One region of the Sulfurovum sp. MH2-6 genome, then DNA from elsewhere that is predicted to be linked to it. Evidence: riboswitches for the same ligand, from Rfam matches in the RefSeq annotation. Region 1 holds a riboswitch; each other region holds the start of a gene.
The links. Region 1 has a riboswitch for cyclic di-GMP ahead of AC4JOV_RS10300 (L,D-transpeptidase family protein). Riboswitches for the same ligand answer to the same signal wherever they lie in the genome.
Positions count from the first base shown of each region.

Region 1 (5,717 bases):
AATGATATCCAGTGCGGTGATCACAATAACCGAACTGGCGACCGCAGGATCAAAATTCATTCTCTTCAGCATCATCGGTACGGTGGTCCCCAACACGCCACCCAGGATCAGACTCACAAACATCGAAAGCCCTATCGCGATCGAAATATCCGTATTCCCGAACCATACCTGTGCAGCAATCCCGCTTGCCGTACCGAAGATCACACCATTAGAGACAGAGATACTGAACTCCTTGATAAAGATGGGGCGAAGCAGTGCAAAGTTGATATTGCCCAGAGCCATCTGACGTATGATCACTGTCATCGTCTGTACAGAGGCCGTTCCGGCCATATTGGCAACGATAGGCAGCAAGATCGCCAGTGCCACCATTGAAGAGAGTGTATCCTCAAAGATACCTATCACAAGCGATGCGACGATCGCATTGACCAGGTTGATCCCCAGCCATACAGAGCGTGTTTCAGTCGACTTGAGAAAACTCTCCTGGATCTCTTCGGTTTCATGGAGTCTACTGAGATTATAGATCTGTTGCGTCGCACTCTGTTGCACGGCATCCACTACATCATCGTGGGTGATACGCCCCAAAAGATAACCGGTATTGTCAAGTACGGCCAGTGTCGTCAGGTCATACTTGCTAATACGCTCTATCACCTTGTCGATACTCTCATGTGCCAGGACACTGTAGGATTCCGGATACCGGTCAATGATCTCTTCAAAGGTCTGGCTCGGATTTTCCAGAAACAGATCATCTATGGGAATGGTCTTGATAAACTTTCCTCTCTCATCTGTGACAAACAGTGACTGCACCGTACCCAATCCCTCTTTTTTGAGCTTTGACAGTATCTCTTTGGCCTCATCGATACTCTTGTAGCTTGGTACCACAAAAAGCTCTGTCTGCATCAGTGCACCCGCTTCATCTTCCGGGTAGGTCATAAGGTCAGCAATGACGGTTTGTCTCTTCCCGCTTAAAAGCGCAAAGACCTTTTGGCTCTTTTCCCGGTCTTTGTTAACAATCGTCAGATAAAAATTGGTCGCATCATCACTGTCAAGTGCTTCGATAACCCTGGAGAGTCTCACCTCATCACTTTCACGGATATAATCGACCTGAAAAGGGATCGGAAGCTCCATCAGGATCTCTCCTCTCAGTTCAGGGGAGAGCAAATTGATATAGGTAAAGAACTTCTCCTCATCATGCTGTTTCAATACCTCAAGAAAATCCGCATGGTCAGCATCACTCATCTGCTCACCATACGTACCTCTTTCCAACTTATCAAGATAGCGTTCCAAAGACTTTCTATCCATACATTCGCTGCCCATCATGCTCCTTCATCTGATAGAGTACGATAGCATAAATCGTATAAATTGTCAGCACTTGGTATCTGTTCCCGGATGTTCGAAATACCTCTACTCTTTTAGCCTTTTTATCACGTTAGACAAGAGAAAATAGAGTGAGTGAAGTCCCAGAAATTTTTTGCAAAATTCAAACAATAGAAGATCGAAGAGAGAGGGGTACGATACCTATAAGAAAGGGCGAACCATACTCCTTGCCTCTGGATAATATGATATAATATAAAATCACAAATAAGGTTAAAAGGGTTTATTATGAGATCTTCACGTCTTCTTCTCTCCATCTTCTCTGTTCTTTTTCTGTTCGTTGGATGCGGTGGTGGATCCTCCTCATCACCTACAGATGAGGATCCGATATTTCCCGATGCTGTTGAACACAATGCCTCTTTCACTTCAGACCATTTTAGCGGTTCACAAAACTGTGCACGGTGTCATGACGGATTGACTGATGAGAATAGGAGCGATGTCTCCATCCATAAAGCATGGCAAAGTACGATCATGTCCAACGCTGCCATCGATCCGTTCTGGAAGGCCAAAGTTGCCAGTGAAGTAAAGCGTAACCCGCATGTCCAAGGGGTCATAGAAGAAAAATGTGCCCGCTGCCATACGCCTATGGCAAGTGTAGAGGCAGGTTTTTCCGGAGATCCGGTAACACTCCTAGGTGATGGTTTTTTAAATCCGGAAAATCCGCACTATGACGCAGCGATGAACGGGGTTAGCTGTACACTCTGTCACCAGATAAGCAACACGGCTCAACTAGGTACGGTGGATGGCTTTTCCGGTGGTTTTGAGATAGCAGATGAGAGAATGATCTATGGTCCTTATCAAGATATTAATCCAAATCCGATGATCAACAATGTCAACTTTACTCCACTCTATAGCGCCCATATGATGGACTCAAAACACTGTGCGACCTGCCATGACCTTGATACACCGGTACTGCATCCTGATGGAGAACTTGCAGGCATATCCTTCCCGGAACAAGCACCTTATAGAGAGTGGGAATACAGTGAATACAACGGAACGAAGCATTGTCAGTCATGTCACATGCCGGTTGCGGAAGGCGGAGTGGTCATCTCGACACGTCCGGATAACGGTACACTGGCTCCACAAGAACCATTCCACCAGCATAAGTTTATCGGTGCCAATACCTATATGCTCAATATCATCAAAAACAACAAAGTAAAACTGGGTGCTATCGCTGATGATGCAAGTTTTGACCAGACGATCACCAATAATCGGGCATTCCTGCAAGCTTCAGCAGATGTCGAGATAACTCCCTCAGACTATAGTGATGGGAAATTGAGTTTCAGTGTCAAAGTCACCAATCACAGCGGACATAAATTTCCTACCAGTATCCCTACACGTCGTACATGGCTTCATGTCACGGTCAAAGATGCAGAAAATACTACAGTCTTTGAGTCAGGGGCCCTTGCTCCGGACGGTAGACAGATCATCGGTGTAGACGATAACCCCAACCAGGCCTATGAACCACACTATGAGAAGATCGTTGATCCCTCTGAGGTCCAAGTCTATGAAGGGATCATGGCAGACACAGAGGACAATGTAACCTACACCCTGCTCAATGCGGCACAATTTGTCAAAGATAACCGTATCATGCCGCGAGGAATGGATAAAACTGCTGTTCCAGAGACGATAAAAGCCTATGGAGCTGCCGATACGGACCCTAACTTCATAGGAGGAAGCGATACTGTCGATTACGAGATAGCATTGGCTGCAAGCAGCAGTTATACGGTAAACGTCACGCTCATGTACCAGACACTCGCCTACGGATTTGCACAGGATCTCTACAAAGATGATGACCTCACCGAAGTCGCACTGATGAAATACCTCGATGAGCAGACAAAACTCCACTCGGAAGAGGTATCCGCCGACCAAGCCGTTATTCCTCTCCTTCGTTAAAAGGAAGGGTATCCTCTTCCCTCTTGTTTCTATACTTGGTATAGGAACAAGAGATACCACCTAGCCTCTTTCCTATCAGGGAGTAGGAGTTAAAACGCTACCATTTTCTGGCTTCACTACCACGAAACTTTATTAAACTGCCAGATAAAAACAAGGTGAATCGCTGAAGAACCGAAGGTAACATCCGTACAGTTAGGAAACCACACCTCTCTATAAAAAATCGTCAACCTCAATCTTATGCTGTACTACTCTGTAAATCAGACTGATTAGAGGGTCATTTGGTTGAGACATAGTGCTACGCACACACTACACGTAGCCGGTGCTATAGTCACAGTATGAAGATAAAACTCTGTAAAAAATTTTCCAAGATCAAGAAATTTGAAAAAAAGCTTTCCAAAGCTTTTCCCGATAGCACCATCATTGTCAACTCATGCATCGGAGGTTTTTGCAACAAATGCAGGTCCCAGCCCGTGGCCAAGGTAGATGGAGTAAAGGTGAAAGCTAAGAGGATGGGAAAGCTGATCAAGAAGATCGAAGCGCTTTATCCATTCGCTTAGGGCGCATTCCCAAAATAGAGATGGGGAAACAGATATCCTTTAAGGCTTGATATGAATAGTAGTACCTACCGTCACATACTTTAAGACTTCATCCATATCACTGTTATACATTGCGATACATCCTGCCGTCCAATCCGTACGCTGTTTAAAAAATGACTTAAACCATCCCCCTTCATTATTGGGTTGGCCATGGATCATGATCGCTCCGCCGGGGCTTTTTCCTTTTTTTCTGGCATTTCTACAATCTTTTCTGTTTGGATAGGAGATATGCAGGGCTTTATAGAAAGAGCTGTTTGCTTTAAAATAGTCAAGCTTATAGTAGCCCTCCGGCGTTTTTTGGTCACCTTGTACCTGTTTGTGTCCGACAGGATTTCCGCCTAAAGCGATGTTGTAGGTTTTGAAGACTTTACCCTTGTGTGAAAGGATCATCTTTCTTTCTGATTTTACGACGGTAACCAGATCTGCTTTGATACTTGACGATTTCGAAAGTGATGCAGTATTTGCAAAGAGAAACATAGGGGCAACAATGAAGAGAAAGAAATATTTTTTCACAACGATCCTTTGAGTGGGTTTGTATCATATGAGATATCAAAAACCTGAAAGAGAAGAAGGTAGAGGTATCCTGACGCAGAGGTAAAAAGATACTTCTTTTAGTGTGCGGTCTGGCGATCTTTAAAAGGTAAAGACCCATGACTTTCTGTCCTTGCTTCACAACAAGTTTAGCTTTTAACATTAATATCTGAGTAGATTGTACTATGATAATGATTAAAAAATTATAAGACGGAGAGAGTGCCTCATTTTTCACCACTCTTTCCAGACACTGTACCGTTAACGCTTCATGATGCGGAAGAGGAACGGCACTGGGTATAGTATTGCCATCTTGCATAGTAAAAAGCATTAAATTGAAATATCTGATTTGCCCCAAAAGAGTAAATAGAGACGAGAGAAGTCCGCTATCAGCGAAGTGAAGCGCATAAGACGGGTTCCATATCAGAAGATATCGAACCCGACGGAGATTAGGACATGATCTCTTCTATGGTAATATAGTCACCTACTCTACCCGTCATCTCTTCTACATCCGTATTGACCGGGAGTGTTTTCTTACCAGGCTGCCAACCTGCCGGACATACTTCACCTGTTTTTTCAGCATGCTGCCATGCTCTTACCTGTCTGAGGAACTCGTTGACGTTTCTTCCTACCATCGGTGCCTGTACTTCCTGCGCCACTACAGTCCCCTCCGGATTGATAAGGAATCTACCTCTCAGTGCGATCCCCTCCTCTTCGATCATTACACCGAATGCTCTACTGACCGTTCCTGTAGGGTCTGCACCGATCGTCAGCTTAAGATCTTTCAACAACGGCTCGGTCTCAACAAATCTTTTGTGAGAGAACTTCGTATCTGTGGATACGGCAAGGATCTCTACACCCATCTCCTGGAACTCGTCATATTTTGCATTCATTGCCGCGATCTCTGTGGGACATACGAAGGTAAAGTCTGCCGGGTAAAAACATACCACATACCATTTACCAGCATAATCCTCACTCTTTACATTTGTGTAGTGACCTGTTTTCGCATCAAATGCATCCATTGCAAATTCCGGCGCTTTTCTTAGTACTAAAGATGAACTCATTCTATTTTCCTTTGTTTCTCTATTTTTATTGTTTTCTTCTTCTGAGACGTTTTGTGTCTCTTCTATCGGTTTGGAACCTGTATCACAAGCCATAATCAATCCTTTCTCTAAAGGATAATTATTATCCTTTGATAAAATTTATTTTATATGAATCATTCTTAAAGTTTTATAAAACATTCAAAAAATCTATAATTTTCTTTATTATTACTTATATTTAATAGGATATTTACTGATAGAGTGCTTATTTGTTTCCCTTTGTATG
Region 1 is NZ_CM178170.1:2,011,332-2,017,048, forward strand. It holds gene AC4JOV_RS10285 (magnesium transporter) at 1-1,314, opposite strand, end outside; gene AC4JOV_RS10290 (cytochrome c family protein) at 1,600-3,267, shown strand; gene AC4JOV_RS10295 (DUF1450 domain-containing protein) at 3,603-3,824, shown strand; gene AC4JOV_RS10300 (L,D-transpeptidase family protein) at 3,864-4,376, opposite strand; cyclic di-GMP riboswitch class I at 4,478-4,558, opposite strand; gene AC4JOV_RS10305 (peroxiredoxin) at 4,841-5,548, opposite strand.

Region 2 (5,717 bases), 890 kb from region 1:
AAGGCTGACATTTTCTCTTATTCTTAGTATAGAAGCATTGCTTTGCAATGCAAACTGGAACTATACACTATTCGTTCTTCACTCTTCACTTAGTTATCGTTACGATGACTATCCAGCCAGACCATGATACCCTTTTGAGCATGCAGTCTGTTCTCTGCTTCTGTAAAGATCACTTCAGCGTGTTTTTCAAAGACCTCTTCACTTACCTCATATCCTCTGTAAGCAGGTAGACAGTGGAGGAAGATCGCATCCTCTTTCGCAAGGGACATCATTGCTTCATCAACGATATATCCGTCAAACGCTTTGAGTTTTGTCTCCTTCTCATCTTCCTGTCCCATAGATATCCATGTATCAGTTGTGACCACATCTGTACCTCTGACCGCTTCTTTTGGGTCGTTGCCAAAGATGAGTTTCCCACCGTTTTGTGCCGCAAGGGTTTGTGCACGCGCTACGATAGCCGGATCACACTCATATCCTTTTGGTGTAGCGACACGAAGCTCAAACCCCATGATCGCTGCAAGCATCAGCCATGAGTGGGTCATGTTATTCCCATCTCCTACATAGGCGACAACCGGGTTCTCTTTGCCAAACTCAAGCATTGTCAGGTAGTCTGTCATCAGTTGTACGGGATGGTAATCATCTGTAAGCCCATTGATCACCGGTACTTTGGAGTATTTTGCAAACTCTTCAAGTTTACTGTGCTCAAAGGTACGTATCATTACCATGTCGACCATACGGGAGATGACACGTGCAGTATCCTTCATCGGTTCTCCACGTCCCAACTGGATATCATTGGAAGAGAGGAAAAGCCCTATACCGCCAAGCTGGTAGATCCCTGTCTCAAAGCTCACTCTGGTACGTGTAGAGCTCTTCTCAAAGATCATTCCCAGTGTCTGGTTTTCCATGTAGGGTACGAATTTGCGTTGCTTGGTTTGAGCTTTGATCTTCTGTGCCAGTGCGATCATCTCCAGCAGTTCTTCTTTGCTAAAGTCTGCCAGTGTCAAAAAGTGTCTCATCGGACTATCCTTGTTAGATACATTAAATATAGCTAAAATTTTAAAAGGAAATATTCTACCATAAATGGGTTGAAAGTTGAAGGAGGGTGTGATTGTCGGGGTGAAACCCCGATGAAGTTACTGTTTTTGTAGCAGTTCAGCCGCTTCTTTTGCATGGTAGGTGATGATGATATCAGCTCCCGCTCGCTTGAATCCAAGCAGTGTTTCCATCATCACTTTGTCATAATCGATCACGCCTGCTTTGGCTGCCATCTTTAGCATCGAGTATTCTCCCGATACGTTATAGACTGCCAATGGAAGAGAGGTGTTGTTTTTGATATCTCTGACTATATCAAGGTAAGCAAGGGCCGGTTTGACCATCAGGATATCTGCTCCCTCTTTTTCATCCTCTACACTTTCCAGGATTGCTTCGTTGCGGTTGGCAGGGTTCATCTGGTAGCTTCTTCTGTCTCCAAAGCTTGGACTGCTCTCTGCAACATCCCTAAACGGTCCGTAGTAGGCTGAAGCAAATTTAGTCGAGTAGCTCATCACAGGAAGATTTTCAAATCCTGCACCATCCAGCCCTTCGCGGATTGCTGTGATCATTCCGTCCATCATCCCGCTCGGAGCGATCATGTCCACACCTGCTTTCGCATGGATCACTGCCTGCTTTGCCAGGTTTCCAAGGGTGATATCGTTGTCTACCGTTTCAAGTACCGGATCCAGTACTCCACAATGTCCGTGATCTGTATATTCACAAAAACAGAGGTCTGTTACCACGAACATATCAGGATGTGCCGCTTTGACTGCTCTGACTGTTTCTGCGATGATACCGTGTTCACAGAGGGCATCACTCCCCACAGAGTCTTTTACCTTTGGGATACCAAAGAGGATAATCGCATAGATTCCGAGTTTTTTGAGCGCTTCACACTCCTTGATGATCTCATCAATACTCATCTGGTATACGCCCGGCATGGAGTCTACTTCCTCTTTGATCCCTTCGCCGCTTTTTGCAAAAAGCGGATAGATGAAGTCGTTGACGCTGAGGTGTGTCTCCTGGAGGAGCTCTCTGAGGACGGGGTTGATTCTTTTTCTACGAAAACGTGCAAACATTATTATTCTACCTTTTGGGTGAAATTTTTTAATTATTTATAAGTAGCTGCCATTTTACAACAATTATCGGCTGTTAATGATTAATTATTTATTATTGCTGTATAATCTCCGGCATGAAAGCAGTAGAACAATCAGAAACGGCCATTTTACCAACGAAATACGGGACATTTAACATTCAAGCTTTTAAAGATGATCTGGGGAAAGAACATCTGGCGATCTATACGGATGATCTTCCGGAAGCTCCGATCGTGCGGGTACACTCGGAATGTCTGACGGGGGATGCATTGGGTTCGTTGAAGTGTGACTGCGGAGAGCAACTTCATGCAGCAATGGAGTTGATCGCCAAAGAAGGTGGGATGATCATCTATCATCGTCAGGAGGGTCGTAACATCGGACTTCTGAACAAAGTGAATGCCTATGCGCTGCAGGATAAAGGGTTTGATACCGTTGCTGCAAACCACCAACTGGGATTTCAGGCTGATGAGAGAACCTATGATATCGTAGAGTTTATATTGAACCATTTCGGGATCAAAAAGCTCAGGCTGCTTACCAACAATCCAAAGAAGATCGAAAGCCTTAAAAATATAGAGATCATCGAACGTATCCCTATACAGATCGATTCAAATCCTCACAACGAAAAATATCTTCAGACAAAAAAAGAGCAGATGGGGCATCTGCTCTAAAATCACTTTTACCCTTCTTTTTTAGATACGAGATTTTATGTGATAGTGTGTTAAAAAATCAGCAACGTTATATTAATGTTACATTTTTATTTTTATTTAATTTTATAATAGGTAAAATAACTTAATTTAATAAAAATAGAAAAAGCCAAACCTATCGTGAGGTAGAGACGGAAAGCTGCGGGTCTTGAAAAGGGGGCAAGATAGCCGGGTTGCCAGAGATATTCTGGAGCAGTACCATGAAACAGTGGAATGATGTATCATTAAAAAAATTTCATATCTTTGAGTTGAAAGATATTTTTCTCTCTTTTACTTTCTTCCTGTTTGTATATACTGCTATATTGGGGATATATAGCGATGGGATAGATCCCAAATGACAAAACGCTACTCATTGAAGCTCTTGAGAGAGCAGGTTTTCGCACAAAAAAAAGCGTTTTGGGCTACACTGGTTTATGGTATAGGTGCAACACTGCTGCTTCTGCCTATTCCTATGCTGATTCCGTTGTTGATTGATGAGGTACTGCTTGGTCACCCTGGGAAAATGACAACATTTTTATCTGCTGCATTCGGCAACACGGAAGCATGGTTTCTCGTTTCTGTTACAGTAGTAGTTGTAATACTATTGCGAATGGTGGCATTTGTTTTCAGCAATAAACAGAGCTTTTATGCGATTAAGGTCACCCAGAAGATCAGCTATCTTCTCAGGCATCGTATCCTACACCACCTCGAGCGTGTCTCTTTGCACGAGTATGAGACTCTGAAGTCCGGCGGGGTCGCTTCCAAGACGATACAGGATGTCGAGGGTGTCAGCAGTTTTTCCGGAGCATTTGTCAGCAACTTTTTCAGTGCGGCATTGATGCTTGTAGGGATTGCAGCTGTGATGTTTTGGATGAATTGGGTACTGGCGTTACTGATCTTTATATTGAACCCTTTCTTCCTCGCCTTTTCAAAACTCCTTGGCAGGAAGACCGGGGAGCTGCTAAAGCGCCAATATAAAGCCTATGAGGTTTATAATGAACTGCTTAATGAAACACTTGAGCTTTTTATGCAGGTGCGTGCGAGTAACCAGGAGAAAAACTTTTTCGGTCTTATCCTTGGCCAGGCCAAAGAGATAGAAAATGCATCGGTCGAATATGGTCAGAAAGCGATGGTGGCACAAAGGTCTTCCGGGCTTCTGACCAATACGGTGATCGATCTCTTTCGTGCTTTAGGGGTGATAGTGGTTGCCTACTCTGATTTGAGTGTGGGAATGATGATCGCCTTTTTGTTCTATCTTTCTACACTGAATACTCCTGTACAGCAGTTGATGGGGCTGGTGATCAGTTATCAAAATACCAAACCGGCGCTGGAGCGCATCAATGCACTTCTGGATCTCCAACAGGAGCCGCACTACCCTCACGAGCAGAATCCTTTTGAGGGGGTTGCAAGCACCTCAGTCACACTGAAAGATCTCTCTTTTGCTTATCCCGGCGGGAGGGAAATACTTTCTCATATCAACATTGAAGCGAGGAAGGGAGAGAAGGTCGCACTGGTCGGACCCAGCGGTAGCGGAAAAAGCACGATCGCCCAGATCCTGGTAGGACTGTATCATCACCAAGGAGGGGAAGTATGTTATGGCGGTATTCCTATTGAAGAGATAGGACTCCCTGTTGTTCGGGAGAATGTTGCCCTGATGCTGCAGGAGTCTCTCTTCTTCAATGATACGATCCGTATGAACCTTACACTTGCCAAAGAGATCAGTGATACAAAGATCTATGCAGCATTGAAGGCAGCAAAACTCGATGGATTTGTAGAAGGGCTTGAAGAGGGATTGGAGTCACGTATCGGCAAAAACGGTATCCGTCTTTCGGGTGGACAGAAACAGAGGCTAGCCATCGCGAGGTTGATCCTCTCTGATCCAAAAATCGTGATCTTTGATGAGGCAACCTCGGCGTTGGATAATGATACTGAGAATGATCTCTATAAAACACTTGAAGCATTTTTGAAAGAACGTACGACGATTATCATCGCACACCGGACGACGACGATCAAACAGGCCGACTATATCTATCTGATTGAAGAGGGTAAGGTGAAGGCTGAGGGGAACTATAGGGAAATTTACGGAAGAGGTGTGATCAACGGGGCTGCCAATGCTGCATAAGATCAAAAAATTTTTTGCTTTACACGGTGAAGAGAAAAAACTTTTTACAGAGGCCTATGTGACTTTGGGGTTGATGCGTCTAGCCCTTTTGCTTTTCTCTTTCAAACGTTTGACACGTTCTTTAGCGCAGCAAAAAAACCTATCTGAAATAGTGCCTTTGAGCGATGAAGAGCAGCAAAGTGCAACGGATGTAGGGAATGTGATCGTAAGAGCAGCACTCCATACCCCCTGGGAGAGCGCCTGTCTGGTACAGGCATTGACGGCACAGCGTATGCTGCAAAAACGGGGGATTCCGGGGGTGTTTTATCTGGGAGCGATGAGAGAGAAAGATGGTGAGCTAAAAGCACATGCATGGTCACAGTGTGGGGAGAGGATCATTACAGGGGGTAAATCTGAAGAGTTTAAAGTACTTTCAGTATTAGGGTGGGGGAAAGAATGAGAGTCTATGGTACCAAGATCAAGAGTGATATCGATTTTCCTCTGGATCTTTCTCATGAAACGGAGATACGTTATGAAGTCACACTCTCTTCAGACATTCCTTGTGACATTAAAAATATGATTACCTGCGGATTGCCTTTATACTGGGCACATGGTCGACATGTTTATCTCTATAGTGACAGGGAGTTTGAGGGGAGCCACGCAGGGCAGCCCTGGTGTTATGAGGTGGAGGATGTAGTACGTTTTTACTGGGTCGGTGGAGAGAGAACGATTTATTATGAAATGGGTGAAAAAGGAGATGCAAACCTGTTGGGTTTTTGGTTTATTCATCTGTTTTTACCACTCTATATG
Region 2 is NZ_CM178170.1:345,448-351,164, forward strand. It holds gene argF (ornithine carbamoyltransferase) at 90-1,016, opposite strand; gene hemB (porphobilinogen synthase) at 1,134-2,108, opposite strand; gene ribA (GTP cyclohydrolase II) at 2,222-2,791, shown strand; cyclic di-GMP riboswitch class I at 2,926-3,008, shown strand; gene AC4JOV_RS01725 (ABC transporter ATP-binding protein) at 3,162-4,928, shown strand; gene AC4JOV_RS01730 (lasso peptide biosynthesis B2 protein) at 4,918-5,367, shown strand; gene AC4JOV_RS01735 (phosphoenolpyruvate carboxykinase (ATP)) at 5,364-5,717, shown strand, end outside.
Region 2: linked by a shared signal. The riboswitch ahead of AC4JOV_RS01725 (ABC transporter ATP-binding protein) and the one ahead of AC4JOV_RS10300 (L,D-transpeptidase family protein) in region 1 are both predicted to bind cyclic di-GMP.

Region 3 (5,717 bases), 1.2 Mb from region 1:
TGCTTCCATTCCACCCATCACAGGCATTTCAATATCCATAAAGATCATATCATAGCTGTTTTCTTTACGGCTTTGAAGGGCCTCCTGCCCGTTATTTACGATACTCACTTCAATACCGAGCCTGTTCAGTACATTAGTAATCAACTTCTGGTTGATCGCATTGTCTTCTGCAACCATAATGTGCAGGTTCTTAAATACGATATTTCTCTTTGTATCCGCTATCTCCTCTTTATCACTCAAGGCTTTAAGCGTCTTGGTAAAATTGACAGGCTTATAGAGGACCTTATCTATCAGCGGACCATAACGCTTAAGCGCTCTTTTCTGATCGCCTGTTGAGATGACAACGACTTTGGTATCGATCCCAAGGAACTGTTTTATCTCATCCTCTCTCTGTCGATATTTATGATCGACAAAGAGAATGTCAGGCAGCTCTGAACGGCTTTTTTTGATATCTAATAAACTCTCGTCTGTATAGTTGACTATATGCGCACCCGTATAGGCGATATAGGCTTCCAGGTTTTTATTTCTAAAATATTTTTCATCGATATGCGGATTGAGTATACCCACCGTCTTTCCACGCATATTTTCGACGACTCTTCTTGTCGCATCTGCCGGTTTTTTCAACGGCAGTGTAAAATAGAAAGTTGATCCCTCATCTACAACACTTTTTATCTCTAATTTCCCTCCCATGAGTTCTACCAGTCTTCCTGAGATAGAAAGCCCCAGACCTGTTCCGCCATACTTTCTGCTGGTACTTACATCTGCCTGACCGAATGCCTGGAAGATCCTCTTTTGCTGCTCTTTGGAGATACCGATACCTGTATCACTGACAGCAAACTTTACGTTTACCTCCTCACCCTTTTCTGAGACTTTCTGGATCACGACATTTACTTCCCCGTTTTGAGAAGTAAATTTCATTGCATTACTGACCAGATTCACAATGATTTGTGATATTTTGGTCGGATCTCCGATAAGTTTCGTTGGAAGTGTGGGATCCAGAAAGATATTAAAGTCAATATGTTCAGAAGAAGCTTTTGCCGCATAAGACTCAACTGCGGACTCAAAATTTTCTACAGGGTCAAACACTATATTTTCAAACTCTATTTTTTGTGCTTTGATCTTGGAGAGATCCAGAATATCATTCACTATCGACAGAAGATGTGCCGAGCTTCTCTCAATCGTCGTGATAAACTCTCTTTGCTCATCTGTTGCTTCTGTCTCTTTGAGTAACTGTGTAAATCCCAGGATACCGTTAAGCGGTGTACGTATCTCATGAGACATACTTGCCAGAAACAGATCTTTCGTCTGGTTGGCATCCTTGATCGTTTTGATCAGAAACTTATAGATGTGGTCCATCTTTCCGCTCTCAATCAGACGGCGAAGCTCTTTTTGCTGATTGTCATTCAGTACAAGTTCGATATCTTTCACCGTCTCTTCAAAAAGCTCTCTGTCCTGTAGAAGTTTGAAAAACTTGACCAAAAGCAAAACCATCAGAAACAGAACTACCAAGGCACCCAGTGCATATCCCGCAGCATACCATTTCCCCGTCTCATCCGGCTTATCTATCTGTGTACGTAACTCTGACTGCACCTGGGTCAAGTAGTCCATCTTGATACCGATTTGATTCAGCCATCCCAACAGAGCAACGGCATAACCGCCTCGGTTGGCTTCAATCATGATCATCTCACGCTCTTTTTCCAAAATCTCTTTATACGCATCAGCGGAGAGTAATGCAAGAAGCTTGGAGGTGACGATTTGGTCTTCCAATAAACGATACTCAGGCAGCTTATCCTCTGCGATTAACGTTTCCCATAATCTGACATCTTCACGTTGCATTCTTTGTGAGGTGAGCAGTACGTAAGAGATCAAAGTATTTTCAAGTATGGTATTCTCTTTAAGCGCTGTAATCTCCAGGTACACCGTAAAATACTCTGCTGTTGTAGCGGAGGTAAGCATATCCTGCAGACCTTCAAGCATCTCACGTATATATCCAAATACATTCTCATGGTACGCTTCAATAAGAATCGCTTGATAGTTCGCTCTGGCATCATCGACTGCCCGCCTTGTCTGCTGTAACTCACGATTGATATTTTGAATTTGCCTGCTGTATACGCTAAATTGACTCTCTTGAATATAACGCTGGAGATTTTTCAATGCAAGATCGACATCACTTCTGCTCTTTGAAAGTTTCTTCGCATCACTTCCATCCCGTGTCACCAGATAGATCGCACTGTTGAGTCTTTCAAACTCCATCGTATCCATAAGCAACTCTATCTGTTCCACGAATGAAGGGAGGTTCGCACTCTTTCGTTCACTTTCATACTTTGTATATGTAGTGTAAGCCGTATAAGAGAGTATAAAAAAAGCTACCATGACTACGATAAGCAGCAGTCCCAGCAGACTTCTGTTTTTTGATATTTTCATATCACTCCTTTAGTGTTCTACTTTAGTGATCTGAGTGATCTCTATCCCCACTTGGATAATGTAACATACATTCCCATGCAGATACTCACATCTTTGGGTAAAAAGTTAAAAGCAGAATAGTCCCTAAAAGAGGTAGATTCTATTGGCAATCTGGCGATCTTCCTCACAAGAAAGACCCATGATTTTCTGTCCCTGCCTCACGACAGGTTTAGCTTTTTCAACATTAATACCTATAATGAATTTTACAACGTATCGACTTAAATAAGCACCAACTTCCAAATATCTGTAACAAGCGGCTAAAAATCTTTGGTATAGATAATATCATAGGAGCTCGACTCCCCGCTGGCTCCTACGACACTCTCAAAACTCGGAGTGTGTCTATATTTCAACTCAACTCGCGGGATCTCGTCATTGATATAGATAATCATAATGTCCCGTGTAAGATTTTTACCTACCTCAACGCTGTTACCCGCACCAAGTACCAGGTGATCGATCTTCACTCCGGCATTGACCAAAACAGATTTGGCCATGGCACCCCCCATCATCTTCATCATCTCGTCACCGCTGTAGGTATCACCACCCGCTTCGGAGTCAAAGAGTAAAACGGAGAGTATCTGTTCCCGTGTAAGACTCGGACTTGATGAGAAGTTGATATTCGGTGCCTCCGGCGTACCTGTCACCGTAATGGTAATCAAGTGGTTACGCGCCTGGTGTTTTGCCTTGATCTCTAAGAGCGGTGTATTTAGCGTACCCGTAAAGTAGATAAAACTCTTCTCCAGAGTAAACTTCTTATTTTGGAAAAGATAGGTACCGCCCTCAAGCAACTCTATAGATCCCAATACCATTAAAGGTTCATTCGGCCCTTTATAGAGGGTAAAAGCCGGTTTGGCCTGAATATTTATCTCTGCTTGTTTGAAAATAAGGGGCTTTTTACTCTCAATGTTGACGGCGACACTCAAATGATCCATAAAAGCATTATCTGTTTTTTTATGGTTATTTTGAAGCACGATAATATCACTGTCAGAAGCAAATGTTTGCTGTTTCATATCATAATGGATATCTCCCCCCTGTAAAACGATCTCCCCCTTTATCTCAGTATCATTGCCTTCTGCCGTTGCTTCCAGGTCAATATCTGAAATGATATCGGCCCATTCATGCTCCAGCGTTAAGCTCTTCGCATCCGCATCGATCTTTCCTTCTCTGCTTTTCAGCTCATACGCTCCTGCTATTTGCAGCGCATCATTCACCCATAACGGAGAGAGTTGCAGTTCATTCTCTTTCAGTTTGATCACGGAAGGTTTGCTCGCATGGAGTTTTTGTTTATTGTATGTCAGTTGATAACGCTGAAGTGTCATCTGCCTATCTTGCAGCGTGATATCGATATCGATATCACTCAGGTTATGGGCACTTTCTCTCTCTGCATTATAGACGATCAAAGGAGAGCGCAGGGAAAGATCCACCCTTTTTTCCTGAGTCATCACAGCATGAATCGCCGCACTTCCTTCCATCTCTGGCATCTCACCCAACGTATAATAGGATGGGATAAAGCTGTTCAAGGCACTTAGCGAACCTATCTCAGCGTTCAGTCTCATCTCTTTTGTGAGATTGGCATCAAATGATGCACGCAGAGGCGGACTCATGAAACTCCCATGAATGGTCTGATCTCTCATTTTATAGCGTGCCTGAAGGTTCAACTCTTCTGTTTTCACCTCTATCGTAGAGTCATTCCCTTCCACTGTCAGATCCAGATCTACAGAAGCAAGTTTCTCCCATTGTATTTTCGGATCTAGGGATCGGACGAGTGAGTCATCCGGTATCGTCACCCTGTTCTTGACTTGTATGGTTTTGGTCAAAATGATATCTGTATCCATATTGACCAGGTTTGATCTCACTTCTACACTCCCTCGAAGCATTCTATTGTCAATCAGATCAAAAGGCAGTTTCACCTCTATCTCTGCCTCTGTCTCTTCCAACGTTTCGGGCAGCTTCGTAATATTTGCTACTTTAATGGCCTTTTTTGTCTTGAGCTGCAGCGTGCCTCTTAGATAGTCCTGCATTGCAAAGCTCCCTGCCAGGGCATCAGAATCCAGTTTGGCATCCAGGTGATGATTATCTCCCAGATAGGTTACATTGAGGTCATGCAGCACGCCTGTCAGGTTCTCTTCCAGACCGTAAAGCTCCTTGGTATATATCTCTCCATGATAGGTGATATTTTGATCCATGGTTAAGTGGTTGATCAACGAAATATTTTTTGCATAAGGGGTAGAGATCATCAGATTGGTATCAGCAGTGAGTCTCCCTTCTTCTATATGGTATTGTAGTTTGGATACGAAGGTATCTATATCAACATTAAAATCGCCCTTTCTTCCGGTCAATATCTGTGTAATACTTGCTTCCACACCGGCTTGCAGATAGGATTTGGTTGCAAGCAGGTCTATCTCTATATCACCAAACGCCTCTTTTCTCAAAGGCAGTCCCGAAAGTTCAAACAGTCTTTTATGTGGGGTAAAGGCCACTTTACCTACCAGTGCATTCTCATCAACCGTGCCTTTATAGATAATATTACTGAGGTTGCTGCGGGCATCAAGGAGCATACTCCCATCTTCTACCAACATTTCTTCAAGATCCACTACGATATTACTGCCTTGAAGGTTGAATTTCTGGAGTTGAAGGGGATCAAATATCGTAGGTTTTGCATTCAGATAAAGCTTGTCCAGACGGATGTATTTTGGCAGATAGAAGGGTTGACTGCTGGATTTTTCAGCGGTTTCGGCACGCTGATCTCTCTCTTCAACACCTGATAGATATCTTTGAAGCGTCGGAAGATCGACTCTTTTGATATCCAGTGAGCTGATCTCCAGTTCCCTCTCCTCATAACTTCCGTTAAGCGTGATATCCGTTACATTCGAATCCAGAAAGAGTGCCAGTTCTTCTATCTCCAGTTCATCCGTAGCATAGGAGAGCATACCGGCAGAGAGCGTGAGCTTTGAGACAGAGATATCGTTGCGCACAAAAGGCAGCAGAGAGATATCCACCTCTTCCATCCCTACTTCAAATGAAAATGAGGAGTCCGAAGATTCTTTTGTATCATTATTCTCAAAACTTTTGACCAATGTTTCTATGGTTGTAATATTCCCCTCGTCTATCCCCACCTTCGTCAAAGAGATCTTTTTTTGCAACAGAGCAACAGGATTCCATCTTAGCGTGAGTTCTTCAGCAAGTGGCATTTCCTCATACCTGGGAGCGTGTATCGTGATCCCGTCAAGGACATTCCCTGTGATCTCTTTATAGCT
Region 3 is NZ_CM178170.1:802,796-808,512, reverse strand. It holds gene AC4JOV_RS04005 (hybrid sensor histidine kinase/response regulator) at 1-2,424, opposite strand, end outside; cyclic di-GMP riboswitch class I at 2,566-2,647, opposite strand; gene AC4JOV_RS04000 (translocation/assembly module TamB domain-containing protein) at 2,721-5,717, opposite strand, start outside.
Region 3: linked by a shared signal. The riboswitch ahead of AC4JOV_RS04005 (hybrid sensor histidine kinase/response regulator) and the one ahead of AC4JOV_RS10300 (L,D-transpeptidase family protein) in region 1 are both predicted to bind cyclic di-GMP.

Region 4 (5,717 bases), 850 kb from region 1:
ACTAAAAGTTTTGAGACGGTAGAAACTGTGCTTAACAAAGAAGCGCTTCAGGCACTCAGAGACGAAGTGAGCACTCTCCATGTTGATGAAGAGGTGGAGCGTTATATCGTACAGCTGATTACAGCAACCAGAGAACCGGAAAGATTCGGTCTTGAGAGTATTCAAAATGACCTAATGTACGGTGCCAGCCCCAGAGCCTCGATAGACCTCTATAAGGCGGCAAAGGCCAAAGCATTTCTCAGAGGAAATGACCACGTCACACCTGCCGATATCGGCTTCGTACTGCATGATGTGCTGCGTCACCGTCTCGTACTCAACTATGAGGCCAGAGCAAAGGGGATCAACCCGGATGAGATCATCTCCAAAATTGTCAAAGAAGTACCTGTACCGTAATGTCACTCGCACTTAAAACCCTGCAGCTCAAAGCCAGATACCAGGTCTACACCCTGCTTGCGGGCAACAACCTCTCCAAGATGCATGGAGAAGGCTATGACTTCAGTGAACTGAGAGAGTACCAGGTCGGCGATGATGTCAGAAAGATCAACTGGACCATCACGGCTAAACTGGGGCGTCCCTATATCAAAGAGCTTCATGCGAACCGGGAACTCTCAGTCGTTGTTGCAGCGATGATGGACGGCAGTCTCTACTTTGGCGAGGATAACCTTAAACAACATACCCTCACGGAGATCGCTACGCTCCTTGGCTACTCTGTCCATCACAACAATGATCTTTTTACCGGGTTTAATTTTTATACCGATCACTATACCCTTACGCCTCCGACGAAACAGCTCTACCATATAGAGTACTTCTCCAAAGCGCTCTATGAACAAGAGATACTGCATACCTCACTGGACTACAAAAAAGCTATCCAGACACTCTCTAGCCATATTCATAAACGCTCCCTACTCTTTATGATAGGAGATTTCCTGGAGCCTATTGACCTCTCACTGCTCGCACAGAAACACGAAGTGATCGCCATTATCGTACGGCACAGGGAAGAAGAGAAGCCTCAAAAGCTGGGAGAAGTGATACTGGATGACCCTAAAAGCACAAAAAGCCTTCATACCGATTTTGGTACTTCGGGTATCCAAAACTATCTGACCATGCTCAACGCACATGATGAAGCGATGCAAACACATTTTATGCAATACAACATCAGACATACAACGATCTACACGGATGAAGATCCTGTGGAAAAACTGGTTAGATTATTTGTTTAACGTTTTGCAGTAGCAGAATCGGCCCATGGTTTAAAATGACATTTAACCATGTTACAGGTAACTCTTAACAAGTGCGACACTTCCTGATATTATAAATTGTACGGCGATCGCTCCAACTATCAAGCCCATAAGTTTTGTAATAATGCTTTGACCTGTCTCCCCAAGATAAGATTTTATATGAATAGAATTTTTAAAAACGATATAAACAATCAAAGCATTGACTAAAAATGCAGCGACTATTGCAAGAAGTTGGCCCATGTTTTGTACCTGATCTCTGACGATAATAATAGCTGAAAAGATACCGGGTCCAAATGTTATAGGAATTGCAATAGGAATTATTGCCAACTCTAAATTGCGCTTTCCATTCGTCAGTTTCTGATTCATTGAATCTTGATCAGATTGGATCATCGCCAGGGCTGTTAAAACCAATACTATTCCACCAATGACCTTTATAGAATTTGTATCGATATGAAAAAGGTTGAGGATAAAATTACCACTTATAAGTACGACAAAAAATGCTATCACTATCGTAATACTTACTCGTCTGGAGACCATAGAAATAGTTTGTTTATTTATATTTTCCCCTAAAAGTGAAAGCATCACTGCACTCACACCAATCGGATCAATTATTGCGAAAAAAGAAATGGTATGTTTGAGACATTCGGCAAAAAAATTTTCCATTTCAGGAATATAGCATAATTTATCGAAAAAAATATATAGTATTCGCTTTTTAATCGGTAGCCAAATGAAGTGTATAAACCCGATATCTGCTACCCTATCTGTTACGGTACAGATAGTAGCCTTTGAAAAGGATACGCCGTAAAGTACTTCGATATGCTTAGGGATCCAAAATACTGTTACCCATGCCATACTTAGATCGCACTGTAATATACATCAAAAAATGCCATCAGTTTACTATAAGTAAAAGTATCAGGTAAAGATAGAGAATTGAAATACGTAAAGTAAGTAAGAAAAACTCCCCCTCAAAAGAGGAGGATAAGGAGATATTCAAAAAATTAATGACTATAGGAGATATGGTTCTAGTGTTGTATCATTGATATCTATCGTTGTTGTTGTATCCGCTTCTACACCAACATTATTGATAAAGCCTAGAACAGTTTCAAACTCACCGTTAACATTGTTTTCTACCAATACAAGGTCATATGTACCAGTCGTCAACCAAGGCAAGGTGAAGTCACCATCAGTCGCATCTGTACTAAGTACAGCATTTGAGAAGTTGTTTGTGGCATTTGTTTCATTGTCATCCCACGTATCATTTGCATAGGCATAAAGAATTGCCTGAGAAGTTTCATTGATATCTGCAGTTACTGTACCGTTGATCTCTCCAACCTGGATATTGTCAACGATCTTGATTGTTGGTCTCAAGCTATATCCGTTTGCATTCATATTGACAGATTTTCTAAGATCAAAGTCTGCTGTCACATTTACAGTACCACCTGCCGGGATCGTAAAGCTACCGATCGCTTTGAAACCTGTTTGATCACCGCTTGGAACCTTCATATATGCTCTTCCGCCAAGTGTCTCTACATAACATTTTTCTGTATCAAGCTTGAAACGTACATGATCGATCACACCAGCCGGAAGCTCAACTTTGTTAAGCATTGACGTGTTTCCGTCCTGAAGGCTCAAAAGATCAATCGTAGTTTCGTTGAAATCTACCTCTTTCCAGCTCTCATTGCTGTCAGCATATTGATATTGAAGACCGATAAATGTCACATAGACACCCAAAACATTTTCATCATCGACAGGTGCATCAGTCACGCTCATTGTAACTGTCGCCATATCCGAATCTGAGGTACTACCTCCTCCACATCCAGAGAGTATCACACTTAAAGATAAGCCTAAAGCAGCTATAAGTTGTTTCATTCCCTATTTCCTTTATAACAAATTTACATACCATCTGAATTGTCTCAACGTAAACCATATCGTGCTTCTATAAGGAAGTAGATAGCTTACTCACAATAAAGAGGGCTTTTTTTGTTGTACAAACGAAGCGTAAAATTCACTTTGGCAACCCGGCTGTCTGCTGGAGACCCGTGGCTTTCCGTCCTTGTTTCGCAACAAGTTTGGCACAACAAACTGAATAAATACTAAATGTGAAATGGAAAACAGGAGAAAACAAAAAACGAAAGAATACTCTCTTCCTCAAGAAGTATTTGGCAACCCGGCTGTCTGCTGGAGACCCGTGGCTTTCCGTCCTTGCTTCACAACAAGTTTGGCACAACAAATAATATTTAAAAACTCAAATATTTAATAACGTTTTAATTATAGGGGTATTATTCTTAAGGTTTAATAAAGCAAATGTAAAATAAAAATAAATTCATATTATTTTATATATAAATTGACTTCCTGACTGAAACTTCTTGAGTAGGTGTCCGGTTAACACCTATAGGGAACTTTTGCCGAGGGGGGTATCCTTTGCCGTATACTTCAAGTGTGTATCCTGGTCATCAAAAAAGATATCCGCGCCGAACGCCTTGATCACTTCATACTTCTGTACCCCTCCCTGAAAAAACGCTTCATCGACACGTACACCCCAGGCATCAAGTGTACGAAGCACCCTCTCATGGGTGGAGAAGTTACGTGCAGTGACCAGTGCCGTACGGATCGGAGACTTCTCCATCGGAAATCTATCCTGGATATCCGAGATGACCTTCAGAAACTTGAAGAAGGGACCTTTACTCAGTGGATTTTTAGCATTATCACGTTCATGTGCGAGGAAGGCTTCCAGACCTTTCTCCTGATAGATTCTCTCACTCTCGTCACCGAAGATCACAGCATCTCCGTCAAAAGCGATCTTTACCATATCCGATTCAACATCGACCGTTGGTTTGTGAGGAAGTATCGTTGCGGCAGCGACATCTGCATTGATCGCATCCTGCACATCCGCAGGATGCGCAGAGAGGAAAAGGTCGACCTTAAATGCATCAAGATATTTGGCGACTGAGGTTCCCGCTGTCCAGCCGCTGCGTTCTATCTCCAGTTGATAGTGTGCGATAGAACGCCCGATACGAAGTCCGGTAGCAGCATTATTTCTTGAGAGGATGATCACTTCGATCAACTTGTCATCAAAACTTTTATTGATCGCCAGCAGGTTTTTGACAAAACGGAATGCCGTACCCACTTCCAAGGGAGTCTCTTCATGCTTCAGCTGATAATCATAGTAGGCTTCAAGGCCCTCTTCATCAAAGATACGATTCTCTTTTTCAAGATCAAACAGTGCTCTTGAAGAGATCGCAATCACCAATTTATCTTTTAGATCATAGGCCATTATTTACACTTTTATTCGTTCTTTTCGAACATATCGTTCTGAATCGCATTGGCTCTTTTGATCATGCGCCCAAAGGTAGAATCGATCGTATTGGTAAGTTCTTTTAAATCAGCCACATAAGACATAGCCTTATCCAGCTCGCCTTCGTTCATCTCCTGTTTTTTTCCAAACACCTTACCCAGCAATCCGCCTTTATTCTCATTTTTTGACGAAAGTATCCCACATATTTTGTCACTTTGTTCATGCCACTCTGCATGACGTGCCTCCAGGACTCTAATATTCTCACTACCATAGAGTTTGTTAAGCAGGGGTTTTCTCTCTGCCATCCATTTGTGGATCGGACAATCAAAAAGCTTCACACAGGCCTCTTCTTCCGGCAGTAAACCCTTCACTGCATTCTCCATCACTCTTAATCTGTGATCATGATGTACATTGAACTCTTTCAGTTCATTGATAAACGCATCTTTATTGCCCATAACATTCCTCCTGAGAATCATCTTGATGAAATTTTATCATAAATAGTCCACCAGGCAGCATGAATTTTGTTAAATAACAAAATTTAATAATTCATATTGTTTAACTTAAATAACTTTCAAGTATAATGCGCTTCTCAAAAACAGCTAATTTTAGAAGGAAAAACAGATGCATAGCCCTACCCCGAAAAATGAACAGATCATGCTAGATCCGAAAAGATATATCGTAAGTAAAACCGACCCAAGAGGTGTGATCACCTATGGTAATGACTACTTTGTAGAGATCTCCGGATATAAAGAAGCCGAACTGATCGGTCAACCTCACAATATGATTCGTCACCCAGATATGCCTAGAGTGATCTTTAAAGTAATGTGGGACCGTATACAAAATGGACAACCTATTATGGCTGTTGTAAAAAACTTGGCAAAGGACGGAAGATACTACTGGGTCATCACGGAGTTTGAGTCCAAAAAGGATAAACTCACCAATCAGATCACCGGGTATACTGCCTTTAGAAAAGCTGCATCTAACGATGTGATCAAAAAAATCGAACCCCTTTACGATAAACTGCTTGAGATCGAGGCACAGTCAGGTATGGAGGGTGCAGAGAAGTATCTCGTAGGTTTCCTCGAAGAGAAAGGAGTGTCCTATGATGAGTATATCAATGACCTGGTTGGTAATAAAGGACTTTTCAAAGTCTTCTTTACAGCCATGAAAAAGCTTTTTGGTTA
Region 4 is NZ_CM178170.1:1,164,729-1,170,445, reverse strand. It holds gene AC4JOV_RS05940 (AAA family ATPase) at 1-393, shown strand, start outside; gene AC4JOV_RS05935 (DUF58 domain-containing protein) at 393-1,220, shown strand; gene AC4JOV_RS05930 (MarC family protein) at 1,272-2,090, opposite strand; gene AC4JOV_RS05925 (DUF4382 domain-containing protein) at 2,244-3,107, opposite strand; cyclic di-GMP riboswitch class I at 3,248-3,322, opposite strand; cyclic di-GMP riboswitch class I at 3,397-3,471, opposite strand; gene AC4JOV_RS05920 (5'-nucleotidase) at 3,628-4,512, opposite strand; gene AC4JOV_RS05915 (hypothetical protein) at 4,524-4,988, opposite strand; gene AC4JOV_RS05910 (PAS domain-containing protein) at 5,155-5,717, shown strand, end outside.
Region 4: linked by a shared signal. The riboswitch ahead of AC4JOV_RS05925 (DUF4382 domain-containing protein) and the one ahead of AC4JOV_RS10300 (L,D-transpeptidase family protein) in region 1 are both predicted to bind cyclic di-GMP.